3 regions of the Inediibacterium massiliense genome follow, and region 2 is predicted to be linked to each of the others. Evidence: riboswitches for the same ligand, from Rfam matches in the RefSeq annotation. Region 2 holds a riboswitch; each other region holds the start of a gene.
What was found. Region 2 has a riboswitch for S-adenosylmethionine ahead of BN2409_RS11375 (phenylacetate--CoA ligase family protein). Riboswitches for the same ligand answer to the same signal wherever they lie in the genome.
Positions count from the first base shown of each region.

Region 1 (6,474 bases), on a different contig from region 2:
AGTTAAAAGACCTTTTACCATATCATCTTCAGATAGATTTAATTTTTCACCAGCAGACAAAATAGTTGCAGGGACAATTCCACAAGATCCAGCTGTAGGAGCAGCTACAATTCTACCCATAGCAGCATTGACTTCTGAACAAGAAATAGCTCTAGCCATTGCTTTTACCATAAAATCTCCTGTTAAAGTTTTTTTATTTTGGACATATTTATTAAGTTTGAAAGCGTTTCCTCCAATGAGCCCACTATGAGATTTTACTTCTTTATTTAAAGCTTCTTCAGCAGAAGCTTTCATTACTTTAAAAGAATTTCTCATTTTTTCAAAAACATCTTTTTCAGTTAAACTACTATCTTCAGCTTCTGATTTTAAAGTATATTTCCAAATGGTTAAATTTTCTTGTTGACAGACTTCTATCAATTCTTTTCCAGAGTTTACAAACATATCTATTCTCCTTCCACCATAGGATTGATAATTTTTACATCATCAATCAAAGATATGGATTTTATTTCTTCGATGACTTCATCGGATAATAAACCATCAGTTTCTATGACCATAGTAGCTTCTACACCTTTTTTCTTTTGATAAACTTTCATATTGGCAATATTAATATTTCTTTCAAATAATACTTTTGTAATTTGCCATATGACTCCAGGAACATCTTGATGTTTTGTAATAATGGTTGGATTATTTCCTGTAAATTCTACAGAAGTTCCATTGATATCAAAAATAAGAATGTTTCCTCCTCCAATAGAAGAGCCTGTAATCTCTGAAGTAGAACCATCTTTTTTGATAATGATAAATTTTACAGTATTGGGGTGAACATCTCCTAAATCTGTTTCTATGAATTCAAAAGAAATACCTTGTTCTTTTGCTAATTCAAAAGAATTTCGAAGCCTTTCATCCCAAGGGTCTAAAAGTAAGATTCCTGCTACTAATGCTTTATCAGTTCCGTGTCCTTTATATGTTTTTGCAAAAGATCCATGAAGTAAAAATTTTACTTTTTCAATATTCCCTCCAGAAATAATTCGAGAAGTTTTGGCAAGCCTTGCAGCACCAGCAGTATGAGAACTAGATGGTCCAACCATAATAGGTCCCATAATATCAAAGATACTGTAATTTTTCATTATTCTCACTCCTTAGTATGAGTATAAGATTAAGATTTTAATAAAAATTTTGAAAATTTGTTGAAAAATTTAAATTGAGTTCTATGTAAATCGTATATATAAATAGATACCCTGTTTCATAATATTCAATGTATTTATATTTAATTTTATTATAGCATACTCCTATTTTTTGTATATTATTTTCAATTATGTATACATTACAAAATAATATAAAATACCCATAAAAATAAAAAAAATTTTCAAAGTATGATAAAATATTCATAAACTATTTTAAGTTACTAAATATGATGGATCAATTCAAGAAGGAGAATAATATGAGAAGAAGAAAGAAAAAAGGAGCAGATGAGAAACTACTTAGTTATACTACTTATGTGATACAAGATCCTTGTTTATATAAAGGAAAATGGAATGAAGAATTTCAAAATGAAAATCCTATTTATTTAGAATTAGGGATGGGAAGAGGAAAGTTCTTGACTACTTTGGCTTTGAAACATCCAAATATAAATTTTATAGGAATGGAAATGAAAGAAGAAGTTTTGTTAAAAGCTGTGGAAAAAGCATATGAATTAGATCTTAAAAACATTCTTTTTATATGGGGAGATGTAAAAAAAATAGAGGAGTATTTTGATAAAAACGAAGTACAAAGATTATTTATTAACTTTTGTGATCCTTGGCCTAAAAAGAGATGGGCTAAAAGAAGATTAACTCATCATAATTTCTTAAAGATGTATAAAAATATATTAGAAGAAACAGGCGAAGTTCATTTTAAAACAGATAATGAAAAACTATTTGAGTTTTCACTAAATGAGTTTAGTAATGAGGGACTGTATTTAAAAAATATATCATTAGATTTAAAAGAAAGTGATATAGAGAATGTTACAACAGAATACGAAGATAAATTTATGAATCAAGGTCTTAAGATTTATAGATGTGAAGGAAAAATAGTAAATAATAACAATATCTAAATTCTATTGACTTTATTATAAAACTTTCATATAATACTTACAGTATAAAAATTAAATAGTATCTTATCCAGAGAGGTGGAGGGACTGGCCCTATGAAACCCAGCAACCTAGAATTTAATTCTGTGGTGCTAATTCCATCAGGTATTACCTGACAGATAAGAATGGAAGATAACTTCTTGCATTATCTGCAAGAGGTTTTTTATTTATTAAAATTAGGAGGAATAATAATGAATAAAAATCAAAAAAAAGGAAATCCATGGGCTTTGATTCCACTAGGTGTATTCCTAGTAATGTATCTAGCAACATCTATTGTTGTAGGGGATTTTTATAAAATGCCTGTGAGTGTGGCCTTTTTGGGAGCAAGTATTGTAGCTGTTGCAATGAATAGAAAGACTAGCATTCATGAAAAAGTAGAAGTATTTTGTAAAGGAGCAGGAAATACAAATATTATTTTAATGTGTATCATTTTTATTTTAGCAGGAGGATTTGCTCAAGTAGCAAAAGAGATGGGAGCAGTAGATTCAACTGTAAATTTAGGTCTTAGTATATTGCCGGGAAATATATTAATCGCAGGAGTTTTTGTAATAGGATGTTTTATTTCATTATCTGTAGGGACTTCAGTAGGAACTATTGTAGCACTTGCTCCTATGGCTGTTGGAATTGCACAAAAGACTGGAATTCCTATGGGACTTGCATTAGGAGCAGTTGTTAGTGGAGCTATGTTTGGAGATAATCTTTCTATGATTTCTGATACAACAATTGCTGCTGCAAGAACACAAGGATGTCAAATGAGAGATAAATTTAAGATGAATTTTGCGATTGTTATACCTGCTGCAATGGTCACAGCAATTTTATTTGCATCTAAAAATGTAGGAAATATGGTATTAGATGGAAATTATGAATATAGTTTATTAAAGGTATTGACTTATTTAACAGTTTTAATAGGAGCTTTATTAGGAGTTAATGTAATGATTGTTTTAGTAGGCGGAACATTATTTGCAGGAGTAGTTGGTATATACACGCATGCCTTTGATATATGGGGATTTGTGCAAGCTATAGGAAAAGGGATTATGGGTATGTCAGAGATTGTGATCATATCTATTTTAATTGGAGGTATGGTAGAAGTTATTAAATATAATGGTGGAATAGATTTCCTACTTGAATTTATTACAAGTAGAATCAAGGGAAAAAAAGGAGCAGAGTTTGGAATCGCTCTTTTAGTAGGAATTGTAGATGTTTGTACTGCTAATAATACCATTGCTATTGTAATGGCAGGACCTATTGCAAAGGATATTGCAGATCGATATGATATTGATCCTAAGAGATCAGCGAGCTTACTAGATACCTTCTCCTGCTTTTGCCAAGGAATGATTCCTTATGGAGCTCAACTTTTAGTTGCAGCTAGTGTAGCAGGAATATCATCTATATCTATTATGAAATATTTATATTATCCTTATTTAATGGGGATTTGTGTAATACTTGCAATTGTATTTGGAATTCCAAGACCTAAAGAAGCTTCTATAAAAGATTTAAGTTTTGAAAAATAGCCCCAATCTAAGATTGGGGTTTTGTACTAGGAAGGTGAAAAAATGAAATTTAGTGGATTTGAGTATGAAAGACCAGATATAAAAAATTATGAAGAAAAATTTAATCATCTACTACAAAAATTTTGTGATGGACAAAGTTTTGAGGAAGAGGATCAATTATTACAGGAGATCAATTTATTAAGAAATGAATTTGAAAGTATGAAAACTATTGTTTATATTCGTCACTGTATAGATACGAAGGATTCTTTTTATAAAGAGGAACAAAATTTTTTTGATCAATATACTCCTATTTATGAAAATTTAATTTCACAGTATTATAAAGCTTTGACAAAATCCAAATATAAAAATGATTTAGAAAAGAAATGGGGAAGTCAGCTTTTTAAAATTGCTCACATGAAAAAGAATGTAGTATCTTTTCTGATTTTAAAAGATTTAAATATTGAAAATAATCTCATGAGTGAGTATACAACTCTATTGTCTTCAGCAAAAATATATTTTCAAGGAAAATATCATACTCTTCCTCAAATGAGATTATTTCAAATGGATATAGATAGAAATATAAGAAAGAAAGCTGTAGATAAAAAATATGATTTTTTTATGAAAAATGAAAAGCACTTTGATGAAATCTATGATGAATTGGTAAAAGTAAGAGATCAAATGGCTAAAAAAATAGGATATAAAAATTTTGTACAATTAGGATATGATCGTATGATTAGAATAGATTATAATCAAGAGATGATTAAAAATTTAAGGGAGAATATTAAAAAATATATTGTTCCTTTAAGCTTAAAATTAAGAGAAGAACAAAGAAAAAAATTAAATTTAAATGAACTTTATTATTATGATGAACTCATTTATTTCAAAAAAGGAAATGCAAAATTAGAATTAAATCCAAATGAAATTTTACATAAGGGACTAAAAATGTATGAAGACTTATCAGAGGAGACAAAATACTTTTTTGAACATATGATTAAAAATAATTTATTAGATGTATTGAGTAAAAGTGGGAAATCTCCAGCTGGATTTTGTACTTATATCAAACAATATAAAACGCCTTTTATTTTTGCAAATTTTAATGGGACAGCAGATGATATAGATGTACTTACTCATGAGGCAGGCCATGCTCTTCAAATGTATTTAAGTAAAGATTATCTCATTTCTGAATACAACTTTCCAACTTTAGATGCTTGTGAAATTCATGCTATGAGTATGGAATTTTTCACATATCCTTATATGGATCATTTTTTTGAAAATGCAGATCAATATAGACAAGTTCATTTAAGGGAGTTTTTACACTTTATTCCTTATGGGGCATTAGTAGATGAGTTTCAACATCATATTTATGAAAACCCAAATATGTCTATAAAAGATAGAAAAGATCTATGGGCAAAATTAGAAAATGAATATATTCCTTATAGAAATTATGGAGAAAATGAGTATTTAAAAAGAGGCGGTTATTGGCATCAACAAGGACATATTTTTAAAAACCCATTTTATTATATTGATTATATATTGGCAGGAATTTGTGCATTGCAATTTTTTATGCAAGCTAAAAAAGATTTTCAAAGTACATGGAAAAACTATATGAATGTATGTAAAACAGGAGGAAGCAAATCTTTTTTAGAGCTTGTGAATATAGGAAAAATAAAATCTCCATTTGAAGAGGATTGTATCAAAAATATGGTACAGGAAATACAAAAACAAAATTAAAAACCACCTTATGGGTGGATAAGTTTGTAGACAAAGTCATAAAAAACGTCACTGATTTTCAAATTTGGAAAATATAAAGAAACGATCGAAAATAGCATTACAAACTCGCTATGCTCAAACAGTGTAATGCTAAGCATTTTCTTACTTATTCTATATTTTCATAAATTCTCAATAAATGTTCCTAATTTCTATGACTTTGTTACAATATACTTTGTCAACATTCTGACCACCTTATGGGTGGTTTTTTAGTTTCTTACGATATCATACTGTATGTAAATAGTTTTACATAAATGGAATAAACTATATTCATATATAAAAAATATATATGAATATAAGAATATATTTTATATGAATTTAAAAAATTAAAGAGAATAAATTTAAATAATAAAGAAAAAAGGAAGCAATTTATGGTACAAAGAAGAAAAGCTTTAAAAGATAGATATAATCTGTTAATATCGAAATATATAGATTAAATTAGCTGTTATAGAGGTATATAATAAGAAAAAGAATAAAAATTATATGGATAAAGGGGAGGGATGTGTATCTTATGAAGTTTGACAAATCAGAATCTATTCTCAAAACACATAAAGTAAGTAATCAAAATAGGTATCTCATTACAGGTGGGTATGCTATATCTTTAATTATATTTGGATTTTTAGTAGATGCTCCAAAAAAGATTTTATATGGAATGTATCGTATTATTGTACAACCAGATGCTTTAATTACAGATTATATAGGAGTAGGAGGAATGGGAGCCGCTTTTGTGAATGCAGGATTATTAACTCTTATTTTTTTGGGGTTATTGTATTATTTAAAGATTTATTTTAGTGGAGCTACTATGGCTGCTTTGTTTTTAATTGAAGGCTTTAGTTTTTTTGGGAAAAATTTATTTAATGTATGGTTTATTGTACTAGGGGTTTATTTATATTCAAAAGTACAAAAGGATAAATTTTCAAAATATATATATGTAGCTTTATTTGGTACCGCTATGGGACCTATGGTTACAGAAATATTTTTTTATACTCAGTTTTCTATCTATATAAGAATTGTTATTGGAAGTCTTGTTGGATTAAGTATAGGATTTATTTTACCACCGTTATCTGCTTATATGATGAAAGTTCATCAAGG
Region 1 is NZ_LN876586.1:719,071-725,544, forward strand. It holds gene sdaAA (L-serine ammonia-lyase, iron-sulfur-dependent, subunit alpha) at 1-441, opposite strand, end outside; gene sdaAB (L-serine ammonia-lyase, iron-sulfur-dependent subunit beta) at 444-1,124, opposite strand; gene trmB (tRNA (guanosine(46)-N7)-methyltransferase TrmB) at 1,439-2,089, shown strand; SAM riboswitch class I at 2,150-2,251, shown strand; gene BN2409_RS07190 (Na+/H+ antiporter NhaC family protein) at 2,317-3,636, shown strand; gene BN2409_RS07195 (M3 family oligoendopeptidase) at 3,679-5,346, shown strand; gene BN2409_RS07200 (DUF1576 domain-containing protein) at 5,894-6,474, shown strand, end outside.
Region 1: linked by a shared signal. The riboswitch ahead of BN2409_RS07190 (Na+/H+ antiporter NhaC family protein) and the one ahead of BN2409_RS11375 (phenylacetate--CoA ligase family protein) in region 2 are both predicted to bind S-adenosylmethionine.

Region 2 (6,474 bases):
TTTTCATCTAATAATTTAATGCTCATCCGTATTCACCCCCAAATTTATAAAATTAACTTTTTTTAATTTTTTTCCACGTAATGTCTCTTTTAACTCTTTAAAAATTTTGTCTATATCTTCTTTAGAAATATTCCTTCCTCCCAATCCTCCTATGAAATTATAAGCCTTTGGACTTTTTTCTAACTTGGCCAATGTAGAATTAAAATTTGTATAAACCGTTCCTTCATATCCAAAGGAAATATCTTTTTCCAAAACTCCAAAAACTTTTGTTTTCTTTGCAATTTCTATAATCTCCTTTTCTGGAAATGGTCTTACAAATCTTATTTTTAAAAGTCCAACCTTTTCTCCACTTTTTCTCAGTTCATCCACCACTACTTTAGCTGTACCTGTAATGCTTCCTAGAGTTACTAAAACAACTTCTGCATCTTCACATAGATATGTTTCTATCATCCCTCCATATTTTCTTCCAAATACTTGGTAAAACTTTTCATCTACTTCATCAACTACATCTACTGCATTGACTAACGCCATATGTTGCTGGTATTTAAATTCCATATTATCTTTGGGAGTTGAACTAAAAAACAAATTTTTAGGATTTTTTAAGCTCATGGGATAAGAAGGTTCAAATTTGGGTAAAAATTTTTGTACATCTTCATCACTGGGAACCTCAACAGATTCATAGGTATGAGTAAGTACAAATCCATCTAAATTTATCATAATAGGAGTAAGAACTCTTTCATCTTCTGCAATGGCATAAGCTTGCAAAATCATATCCAAGCTTTCCTGAGCATCTTCTACATATACTTGTATCCATCCGCTATCTAAAAGAGAAAGGGAATCTCTTTGATCCCCATATATGCTCCATGGAAGAGCTAAGGAACGATTTGCATTCATCATTACAATTGGAAGTCTTCCTCCACTAGCATAATGAAGGCATTCTGCCATATATAAAAGTCCTTGAGAAGACGTTGCTGTAAAGGTTCTTGCTCCTACAGCACTGGCTCCAATACATGCAGACAATGCTGAGTGTTCTGATTCTACATGCAAATACTCACATTTTAATTCCTTTTTCTCTACCATCTCAGATAATCTTTCCACTACTATTGTTTGTGGGGTAATAGGATAGGCAGAAACCACATGGGGCTTTGCTAATTTTACTCCTATAGCTACTGCTTCATTTCCTGAAACAAATACTCTCTCCTTCTTCATTTTCTCTCCTCCCTTACCATCTGGATAGATCCAGCCTTACATTCCTTTGCACAAATGCCACACCCTTTGCAAAAATCATAATCTATTTGAATTTTTTCATTTTCTTTAAATATGGTTCCTTCAGGACAATAAAGATAACATATCATACACTTTACACATTTTTCATAGTCTATCACTGGCTTTATAGTTCTCCATCCTGCATTTTTTTCCACTAAATGACCTGCTTGAAAACTTGTTCCAATAGGATAATCTTTAATATGCTTTGGTGGATGAAACTTTTTTATTATTGGTCTATTCAATTCTTTTCCCTCCCTTTATACAATCAAAAGCTCTTTGTAAAACCTCAATATTTTTATCTAATATTGAAGGTGAAAGACCTTTTTTAAATCCTTCTATGCCAGCTTTTAAAGATATGATTTCACTTATCCCTATCAACGCACCTAACATGGCTGTATTGGTAATAGGTCTTTTTAAAACTTTTAATGCTATACCCGTTGCATCTATGCCTTTTATTTTATAATCCTTGTATAATTGATATTTTTCAACATGAGCTGTATTAATTAAAATCTTGCCATCTTTTTTTACATCTTTAAAAATATCTTTATGAATAAGACTTTCATCTAAAACAATTAAATAGTCACATGTATTGCTTTGACTTCTATCTGTAATTTTTTGATCATCTATCTTTGTAAAAGCCTCTACAGGAGCTCCTCTTCTTTCTGGTCCAAAGGAAGGAAATGCTAAAGCATATTTATTTTCAAAGAGAGCCGCTGAAAGACCTAAAAGTCTCGCAGCTGTAAATGCTCCTTGTCCTCCTCTACCTAGCCACTTGATTTCTATCATGAAACAGTCCTCCTTGCTTTTTCCTTTAATTTTTTTAATCTTTTGATGGCTTCTTTTAATGTTTCTTCTTTTTTTGCAAAATGAAAACGTACATAATCATTAATTTCCTCTTTAAAAAAGCTAGAGCCAGGTACTGCAGCTACTCCAATTTCTTTGATCATCCATTCACAAAATTGATGATCATCTTGAAATCCAAATTCAGAAATATCAACCATCACATAATAAGCTCCTTGAGGAGGAATATATTTTAAACCGGCTTCATCTAATCCTTGTAAAAATAAATCTCTCTTTTTGGTATACTCCCTTTGAAGATTTATATAATATTCATCTGAAAATCTAAGTCCTGCTACTGCTGCCTTCTGAAGAGGTGCCGCTGCACCAACGGTTAAAAAATCATGTATCTTTCTTGCTCCGTCAATAACTTGTGATGGACCTATAATATATCCTAATCTCCATCCTGTAATAGAATAAGTTTTAGAAAGAGAGCTACAAGATAAAGTTCTGTCTTTCATTCCTTTTAGTCCTGCAAAATAAATATGCTCATAAGGCTCAAAAACAATATGTTCATACACTTCATCTGTAATCACAAAAGTATCAAATTCTTCAGCCAGTTCTGCTATGTATAAAAGCTCTTCTCTTGTAAATACCTTTCCTATAGGATTAGATGGATTACAAAGAATAATTGCCTTTGGTCTTTCTTCAAAAGCCTTTCTTAATTCATCCTTACGAAATTTAAAATTAGGAGGACAAAGGGGAACATAAATAGGCTTGGCACCCGTTAATATTGTATCTGCAGCATAATTTTCATAAAATGGAGAAAATACAATCACTTTGTCATTAGGATTACAAACTGTCATCACAGCTACCATCATAGCTTCTGTACTTCCACAAGTAACTACAATATCTGTATTAGGATCAATATCTATCCTCATAAGCTTTGATTGTTTTTTAGCAAGAGCCTCTCTAAATTGTTGTGAACCCCATGTAATCTCATATTGGTGCGGTCCTTCTAATGCTCCTTTTATAAGCTCATTTTTTAATTCCTCTGGAGGGTCAAAATCAGGAAATCCCTGTGAAAGGTTAATAGCTCCATATTCATTACTAATCCTAGTCATTTTTCTGATAATAGATTCTGTAAACTTTTCTAATCGATTTGCTACTTTAGGCATATAATCACTCCTTATCTTTCATCAATCAACCTCTTTGCTTTATGAGTTGCCCTTGGAAGTTCTCCTTCTCTTAAAACATCAACTACTTTTGGTCTAACACCAAGATGTGCCTTTATTTTATTAGAAATTCTATGAGCAATTTCCTCTTTATCTATCAATGAACTATTTGATTTTTCAATTTCCACTCTAAATTTTGTAATATGGTTTTCATTAAATACAAAGATCCTATATTCTCCTGTAGTATCTTTATCATTTCTTACAATAAATTCAATATCACTTGGAAAAACATTCACCCCTGCTGCAATAAACATATCATCTAATCTTCCTACTACATGAATTCTTTTATGAGTTCTTCCGCATATACATGGTTTAGACGTATATGTCACAATATCTCCTGTTCTAAAACGAATCATAGGTCTTGCTTTCTTTTTAAGAGTAGTAAGTACCATCTCGCCTCTTTCTCCATCGGCTACAGGATTTAATGTTATAGGATCTAATACTTCCAATAAAATTTGGTCTTCAGCCAAATGGAGTCCATCTTTTGCTTCACACATTCCTGCACAAGCTCCAAATATATCTGAAATACCATAAAAATCAAAAACATCTGCTCCCCAAAGTTTTTCTATTGCACTTTTTGTTACATCAATAGAGCCTCCTGGTTCTCCTGCTACAATAATTTTTTGAATAGATAAATCTTTTGCTGGATCTATACCTTGTTTTTTGGCCGTTTCTCCTAGATACCACGCATAAGAAGGTGTGGTCCAAATTGCTGTTGGTTGAAACTCTTTTAAAATAAACAAAAGTCTATCAGATGGAAGAGTTCCTGCCCAAATACATAAAGCTCCAAGATTTTGTGCTCCTATTACATCTGGTCCCCCAACAAAAAGGGAGAAATTTAATGCATGGACATATCGATCCGTTGATCTCATACCTACTCCCCAAAATAACCTGCTCTCTATATCTTGGAATTGTTCAAAATCTTCCTTCGTAAATGGACTTACTGTAGGAACTCCAGTAGAACCGCTAGATGTAGACATAAATACAATCTCTTTTTCATCAACTGCACACATATCCCCTAAAATAGGCTTTTTCTTTTGCCTTTCTCTTTCTACTTGTTTATTTACAAATGGAAATTTCCTCAAATCGTCTAAAGTTTTTAAATCCTCAGGTTTCACACCTACTTGATCAAAAGACTCTTTATAATATGGAGAATTTTCATAGGCAAACTTAATTTCATTTCTTAATTCTTTAAGTTGATAATCTTCTAATTCTTCTCTTGTTAAAGTTTCAATTGCTTCATTCCAGTATTTTCCTTCCATTTGACAACCTCCTAGGTATTTGTTTGAATTCTTCAAATTGATTTAGCGTATTTTTTACTCCATAAAAAAAGCTGCTTCATAAGAAAGCAGCTTTTTAAGATACTTTCTTATCTATCAGAATGAAACACATTCTGCAGGATTTAGCACATTTCTTAGATTTCTTACAATCTAAGTTGTTGCTGGGCTTCATTGGGCCAGTCCCTCCGCCTCTCTTGATAAGAATTTTATTATTTAATTTATTTTGTCGATGCATCAACAACAAAAGTCCTCTTCTGATATCAGAAGAGGACTCAATATATATACTTCCTCCTCTTATCTATCAGAATGAAATCACATTCTGCAGGATTTAGCACATTTCTTAGATCTCTTATAGTCTAAGTTGTTGCTGGGCTTCATTGGGCCAGTCCCTCCACCTCTCTTGATAAGAGTATACTATTTAGTTTCGAAACTTAAGATTAATGGAATTATAACAAAAGTACTTAATTACGTCAATACTATTTTTGAAAAAAGTACAAATTTTTCCTATGCATAAAATATCTCATTAGGATACAAACTGTAAAAATTCATCCATAGAAATAGAATATTGAATTTCTTTTAGTAATTCTTTATCTTGTGTAAAACCTACTTTTTTAAAAGCTTTTCTGGATCGTTTGTTTTTAAAATTAATTTTTGCTATTACTTCCTTTGCTCTCCAATTGAAAAATGCTTGTTTAAGCCCTTCAAAAATTGCATTTGTACCTAAACCTTTTCCCCATTCTTTTCGCTCTCCAATAACTACTACTATTTCTACATTTTCCTTTTTAGGTACAAGTCTTAAAAATCCTATAGGTTCTTTTTCATCTTTGGTAATCATAAAAAAGCTTCCATTTTGATTAAATAAATGAGTAAGAATAGGCATATTAATTCTATGAATCATCTGCTGAATACTTTGATTTACATTATGTTTTTCATTTAAATATTGAGTTACTTCATGGTCCTTTAGCCAATCCACAATTTTCCATGCATCTGATTTAAAAACTTCTCTTCGTAATTTTATGTAATGATTATTCATGATTAAAAAGTCCTCCTTAAACTAAAAAAACCTGTTATAAACACCTTTTCGTGTCTATAATAGGTTTTCAAACCAAACCATGAAGATTATATCAAAGTAAGCAATTTCAATCAAATTGAATATTTATGCTTTTAAATGAGTTACTGATGTTTATATAAGCATACCCATCAAAAGGGGTTCTTTCCTTCTCTTTTCTTCATAATATTAACTATTTTTACTTTTATTTGTTCTTATGGATTTCATTTCTATAAAATGTATTTTTTATTCTTATACAAATTGAATTAAATTTTTATCTAATCTAGCAACTCTAGCCAAAGAGTACACATCATATCCCTGATCTTCTAGCTTTTTACGTCCAGGTTGAAAAGATTTTTCAATAACAATCCCAATGCCACAAACCTTGGCTCCTGCTTCTTCTACTAAACGTACAGCTCCTAATGCTGCTTCTCCATTCGCCAAAAAATCATCAATAATTAAAGTTCGATCTTCTGGCAAAATATATTTTTTAGAGAGCGTTAACTCATAATCTACTCCTTTGGTAAAAGAATGTATTGTTGTTTGATAAATATCATCCTTTAAAGTTTTTGATTTGCTTTTTTTCAATATAATCATAGGTACATTCATTTGCATAGCAGTCATAACAGCAGGTGCAATACCAGAACTTTCAATTGTCAGTATTTTTGTAATATTATATTTATTGAAATATTTTTTAAAATAAGTTCCCATTTCATACATCAATTGAGGATCTACTTGATGATTTAAAAAAGCATCTACTTTTAATACAGTTTCACTTAGTGCCTGTCCATCTTCTAAAATTCTTTTTTCTAATTTTTCCATTTCTATCACCTTATCCTTTTCACAATATATCCTATTATAGAAGTAT
Region 2 is NZ_LN876587.1:594,805-601,278, reverse strand. It holds gene BN2409_RS11400 (thiamine pyrophosphate-dependent enzyme) at 1-26, opposite strand, end outside; gene BN2409_RS11395 (transketolase C-terminal domain-containing protein) at 16-1,209, opposite strand; gene BN2409_RS11390 (4Fe-4S binding protein) at 1,206-1,508, opposite strand; gene BN2409_RS11385 (2-oxoacid:acceptor oxidoreductase family protein) at 1,501-2,052, opposite strand; gene BN2409_RS11380 (pyridoxal phosphate-dependent aminotransferase) at 2,049-3,221, opposite strand; gene BN2409_RS11375 (phenylacetate--CoA ligase family protein) at 3,233-4,540, opposite strand; SAM riboswitch class I at 4,645-4,762, opposite strand; SAM riboswitch class I at 4,850-4,968, opposite strand; gene BN2409_RS11370 (GNAT family N-acetyltransferase) at 5,082-5,591, opposite strand; gene BN2409_RS11365 (xanthine phosphoribosyltransferase) at 5,859-6,428, opposite strand.

Region 3 (6,474 bases), 660 kb from region 2:
TGACCATTGCTTAATGTAAGATAGGTAAAATCAGTACACCACTTTTCATTTCGCTTGGAAGCAGTAACATCTTGATTTAAGAGATTTTTAAAAGTTTTATGAATACTTCCTTTTATATATTTTTGTTTCTTTTTCATAATTATAGCTTTTAAATTTAGCTCTTTCCTATACTTATAAATCGTGGGATAACTGCATGATACATTACTTAATTTAAGTAAATCTGCTATCATGCGATAACCTACAGTACCATTTTTACTATGATAAATTGTCTCAATTAATTCTTTTAATTGAGCTTTGTGTTTAAAATATTTTTGTTTTCTCTTTTTAAGATAATTGTAATAGGCATTAGGGGATAATTTAAATTTGGATAATAGCCATCGTAAACCGAATTCATTGCAGTATTTTTTTATGAATTCATAAATTTTTAATCGATTTCTTTCGCGAAGAATGCAGCCGCCTTTTTTAGAAAACGATTCTCCTTTTCAAGTTCTTCCAGCTGTTTACGCAGCTTTTGAATTTCAATATAAGAATCTGTTTCTTCTTTTAAATCAGTATTTGTCTTGCATTCTTCACGGTGCTTGTTTAACCAATATCTCAATGTACCATTCCCTAAATTATATTCTTCAGTTAAGCTTTTTACAGTCCGACCTTCTTCAAGATAAAGACGTAATACTTTCTTTTGTAATTCTGGGTCATATTTTTTATTCGCCATTTTGCAACTCCTTTTCTATGTTTGAATTATAACATCAAACTAGCGTTAGGTGTTACAACTTTAGTATAGCAGGACACTCATTGTTGGGAACAGAATAGTAAACCATATATTATTAAAACATATGTTAATTTGAATGAAATTGATGATAGTACCTTTGAGGGAGGATATGATTTTAAGTGTACAAAAAGTAGAATTGAGTATTTTATTTTAAAAATTTTAAATTTTATTATGTTTCGCCAGTTTGATAATGTTGTTCTGAATGATAACCCAATGGTATTTTTAGTTGATGGAATATCCTTACCTTCAGATAGAATAGTAAAAATGATAGATTTAACATGTTAATACAACTTCCCATTATCCATATACTTACTATATCTACCATAGAGATTCAGAGAATATACAAACATTAATTTGAGAGGCTTTTTATGTATTATAAAAAAGCCTCTTTTGTGGTATTCTTAATATAAGAAAAGTATCTATAGGAGAGTGATTATGATGTGTAGAATCAATCCTAAAGTAGATTTGGCATTTAAAAAATTATTTGGTAGTGAAGAAAATAAAGATCTATTGATTTCATTTATCAATTCAATATTGATAGATGAACAAATTGAGGATATAACTATAAAAAATCCATACAATGTATCTAATTATATTAATGGAAAAATGTCTATATTAGATATCAAAGCTGTAGATGAAAAAGGAAAGTGGTATGATATAGAAATTCAAGTAGCTCCTCAAAGCTTTTATGATAAAAGAGCATTGTATTATTGGGCAAAGGTATATACAGACCAATTGTTAGAAAAAGGAAGATATGGAGCGCTCAATAAAACAATAGGAATCAATATATTAGATTTTGATTACTTAGAGGGAAAAGAATATCATAATATGTATAAGCTTTTAAACCTACGAACAGGAAAAGAATTTTCAGATTTACTAGAATTACACTTTATTGAACTCAAAAAATTTGATAAAGAATTAAAAGATTTAAAAACAGGATTAGATAGATGGGTTACATTTTTAAATCATGCTTATGAATATAGTAAAAATAAAATTCCTAAAGAATTAGAACAAGATTCAAGTATTAAAAAAGCTATAGAAGTATTAGATGTAATGTATCTAGATGAAGATGAAAGAAGCTTGTATGAAAATAATCTAAAAGCATTTATAGATAAACAGGAAGAACTAGATACAGCAAGGCAAGAAGGAGAATATATAAAAGCAATAGAAATAGCAAAAAATTTATTAGATGTTTTGGATATAGATACTATATCAATTAAAACTGGCTTAACAAAAGAAGAAATATTAAAACTAAAAAATTAAAATAGTTATATGTATTTATAAGCATTAGGTAGATCTTAAGTTGTTTTATCTAAAAATTATATTGACAGATTTACAAAACTTATATATAATCATATTCAATAAATTTAAAATAAAATATCAATTGAATACTCTTATCAAGAGAAGTGGAGGGAACGGGCCCATTGAAGCTTCAGCAACCAGCATTATGCTAGGTGCTAAATCCTGCAGAACGTTGTTCTGAAAGATGAGAAAAGGTGTATATTATGCTCATAGAGCGATATTAGGTAAAGACCTCTTCATCTTAGAAGAGGTTTTTTTGTTTATAAATTTAATTTTATTATGAGGAGGAGTTTTTATGTACATAAAAGATATTTTTACAAAGAAAAAACCAGTTATTTCGTTTGAAATATTTCCACCAAAACCATCGGCTTCGATTCAAACCATCTATAATACAATTGATGCTTTGGCACCTCTACGACCTGATTATATTAGTGTGACTTATGGAGCAGGGGGAAGTACAAGTAAAAAAACTGTTGAAATTGCATCTATGATCAAAAATACATATGATATAGAAGCTTTGGCACATCTTACTGGTATTACATCTAATAAAAAAGAAATTAATAATATATTAGAAGAATTAAATGAAAATAATATTGAAAATGTATTGGCTCTAAGAGGAGATTTGCCACAAGATCCTGAATTTAAATTGTCAGAAGAACTAGATTTTAAATATGCTTCTGATTTGATAAAACATATCAAGATCAATCAAAAATTTTGCATAGGAGGAGCTTGCTATCCAGAAGGACATATGGATACAACAAAAGAAAAAGATTTGTTCAATCTAGGTAAAAAAGTAGATGCTGGAGTGGATTTTCTTATTTCTCAATTGTTTTTAGATAATCATTTTTTCTACGAATTTAAAGAAAAAACTATAAAAAGAAATATCGATATTCCTATACAAGCTGGGATTATGCCAGTGATTAATAAAAATCAGATTCGTCGTATTATATCTTTGTGTGGTGCGTATATTCCTAAAAAGTTTTTAAAAGTTATAGACAAATATGAAAACAATCCTGAAGCATTAAAGGATGCAGGTATTGCCTATGCTACAGATCAAATTATAGATTTATTATCTTCAGGAGTAGATGGCATACATATTTATACTATGAATAATCCGGAAGTAGCAAAAAGAATTGTATCAAACATTAGCTCTATTATATATGCTCTCAATAAAAAGCATGCAGTGTAAGGGAGATGAACGAAATTGTATATTCATAAAGATGAAGTACTACGGTATTTAGGATATAGGCATCAAAATATAGATGAAAATTTAGATAGATTGATTGATACATGTATAGAGGAAACAAAACAATGTGTACAATGTAAATATGTAATAAAAGTTTTTGATATAGAAAAAGGTGATGAACATATTGAAATATTAGGGAGTAGGCTTATCTTTAAAGGAAAAGATATTATAAATCATCTAGAGGATTCAAGTACTTGTGCCATTATGGCTGTAACTCTTGGGAATCATATAGAAAATAAAATCAAATTATATGAAAAAACAAATTTAACAAAAGCTGTTATTTTAGATGCTTGTGCCACTACAGCTGTAGAAAGTCTTTGCGATGAGGTACAAAAGGAAATAAAAAAGCAAGCAAATAGCAGAAATTTAGGAATTACCCATAGATATAGTCCAGGGTATGGAGACTTTTCGATAGATATACAGCCTATGATTTTAGATACCTTAGAAGCATATAAAAAAATTGGTCTTACTTGTACGAAAGAAAAGATTTTAATTCCTAGAAAATCTGTAACAGCTATTATTGGCTTTAAAGACAATAATATTACCACAAAGCACTCAAGTTGTAAGGAATGTAGTAAATATAGAGATTGTACATTTAAAAGAGAGGAGAATTTTTGTGGCAATTAAAGATCTACTAAAAACAACAAGATTATTTTTTGACGGTGCTATGGGTACACAATTGCAAAAAAGAGGACTATGTGCAGGAGATATACCTGAAATTTATAATTTTACTCATTCAGAGATTATTACAGAAATTCATAAAAAATATCTTCAAGCAGGTGCAGATATCATAACAACCAACACCTTTGGAGCTAATGAACTAAAGCTTGAAAAAACTGGATATACAGTAGAGGATGTGATTACAAAAGCAGTAAGTGTAGCAAAGGATTCTATAAAAGATGTGAAAGATAAGTATATTGCATTAGATATAGGTCCTATTGGTCAGCTATTGACACCTATCGGAACACTAAGCTTTGATAGGGCATATGAGATTTTTAAAAGACAAGTAAAGGCAGGGGCCAAAGCAGGATGTGACTTGATTTTGATTGAAACCTTATCTGATATTTATGAAGCAAAGGCTGCTGTTCTTGCTGCAAAGGAAAATAGTGATTTACCTATATTTTGTACTATGACTTATGATGATACAGGAAGAACATTTACTGGAACGGATCCTCTTACAATGGTTATGGTCCTCGAGGGATTAGGGGTAGATGCTTTAGGAGTAAACTGTTCTTTTGGACCAAAGGAAATATTGCCTATTGTTGAAGAAATTGTAAAATATACATCTATTCCAATTATGGTACAGCCTAATGCAGGGCTTCCAAAAGTAGATAGAGATAAAACTGTATATGATATTGATCCTTGTGAATTTGCTTTTTATGCAAAAAAAATTGCAGAAAACGGAGTAAATATTATAGGTGGATGTTGTGGTACGGATGAACTTTTTATCAAAGCTATGATAGAAGTAGTAAAGCCTGTTCCTTTTGTCATACCAGATAAAAAGCATATAACAGCAGTTTGTTCTGCTAATCAGACAGTTGTATTAGGAAATGAAGTAAAGATTATAGGGGAGAGAATAAATCCTACAGGAAATAAAAAGTTAAAAGAAGCATTAAGAAATCATCATATGGATTATGTATTAAATGAAGCTATTCTTCAAATGGAAGCAGGTGCAGACGTATTAGATGTAAATGTGGGACTTCCAGAAATTGATGAACAAAAAACAATGACTCATTTAATTAAAGAGATACAATCTATTATTCATATTCCTCTTCAAATAGATAGTACAAATAAGGAAGTAATAGAAGCTGCTGCTAGAATCTATAATGGAAAACCCATTATCAATTCAGTAAATGGAAAAGAACAGGTCATGAAGGAAATATTTCCTATTGTCAAAAAATATGGAGCTTGTGTCATTGGTCTCACGCTAGACGAAGAAGGAATTCCCAAAAAGGCAGAAGAGAGAGTAAAAATTGCACAAAAAATTATTCGTACCGCTCAAGATTATGGAATACCTAAAGAAAATATTATGATTGATTGTTTGGTACTAACAGCGAGTGCACAACAATCTGAAGTGATGGAAACCATTAAAGCTGTAGGGATGGTCAAAGAAAAATACAATGTAAAGACTTCTTTAGGGGTAAGTAATGTATCCTTTGGATTACCAGATAGACAGTTACTCAATCAAACCTTTTTAGCTATGGGACTGACACAGGGGCTAGATGCACCTATTCTAAATCCTTTGGACCAAGGGATGATCAATACCATCCATGCATTTAAAGTACTTTCTAACCAAGATAAGGAAGCAAAAAAATATATACAAGAATATGAAAGTAGAAAAAGTGAAAAAAGAATAATAGAAAAAGCTCATGTTCATGACAAAGATCTAAAAGATATTATTATTCAAGGATTAAAAGATGAGGCAACAAAAGAAGTTACAAAACTTTTAGAAACGATAGAGCCTTTAAAAATTGTAGATGAGTATTTAATTCCTGCATTAGATATGGTAGGAAAGAAATTTGAAAAGGGAGATATATTTTTACCACAACTCATTCAATCGGCAGAAACGGTGAAAAATGCTTTTGGAGTGATTAAAGACAAAATGCTCCAAGATGGAAATTGTAAAATTTCAAAAGGAAAAATTATATTGGCTACAGTAAAAGGAGACATCCATGATATAGGGAAAAATATTGTAAAAACAATTCTTGAAAATTATGGATTTGAGGTCTTGGATTTAGGAAAAGACGTTCCTGTTGAAAATATTGTAAAGACTGCAAAAGAACAAAAAATAAAACTTGTAGGGTTAAGTGCTCTTATGACTACAACAGTAAAAAGTATGGAGGAGACAATTATAGCATTAAGAGAAAATAGGATAGATTGTAAAATATTTGTAGGGGGAGCTGTGCTTAACCAAGAATATGCAGATATGATTCAAGCTGATTATTATGCCAAGGATGCACAAGTAGCAGTAGAAATTGCTAAAACCGTATTAGGAAGTTCATCAATAGATAAATAAAGAAGTAAAATCATCTCATAATCTTATTTTTATGAGATGATTTTACTAATAGAATGATTTAGTGAACTGCAAACATAGATTCTGGGAGAGTTTGTCCACCATCAATAGCGATTGTTTGTCCAGTAATGTACTTAGCTTCAT
Region 3 is NZ_LN876587.1:1,253,194-1,259,667, reverse strand. It holds one part of gene BN2409_RS16995 (IS3 family transposase) at 1-451, opposite strand, end outside; one part of gene BN2409_RS16995 (IS3 family transposase) at 451-712, opposite strand; gene BN2409_RS17360 (hypothetical protein) at 842-1,054, shown strand; gene BN2409_RS14605 (Rpn family recombination-promoting nuclease/putative transposase) at 1,205-2,032, shown strand; SAM riboswitch class I at 2,161-2,262, shown strand; gene metF (methylenetetrahydrofolate reductase [NAD(P)H]) at 2,367-3,260, shown strand; gene BN2409_RS14595 (vitamin B12 dependent-methionine synthase activation domain-containing protein) at 3,276-3,944, shown strand; gene BN2409_RS14590 (homocysteine S-methyltransferase family protein) at 3,934-6,333, shown strand; gene fabG (3-oxoacyl-ACP reductase FabG) at 6,392-6,474, opposite strand, start outside.
Region 3: linked by a shared signal. The riboswitch ahead of metF (methylenetetrahydrofolate reductase [NAD(P)H]) and the one ahead of BN2409_RS11375 (phenylacetate--CoA ligase family protein) in region 2 are both predicted to bind S-adenosylmethionine.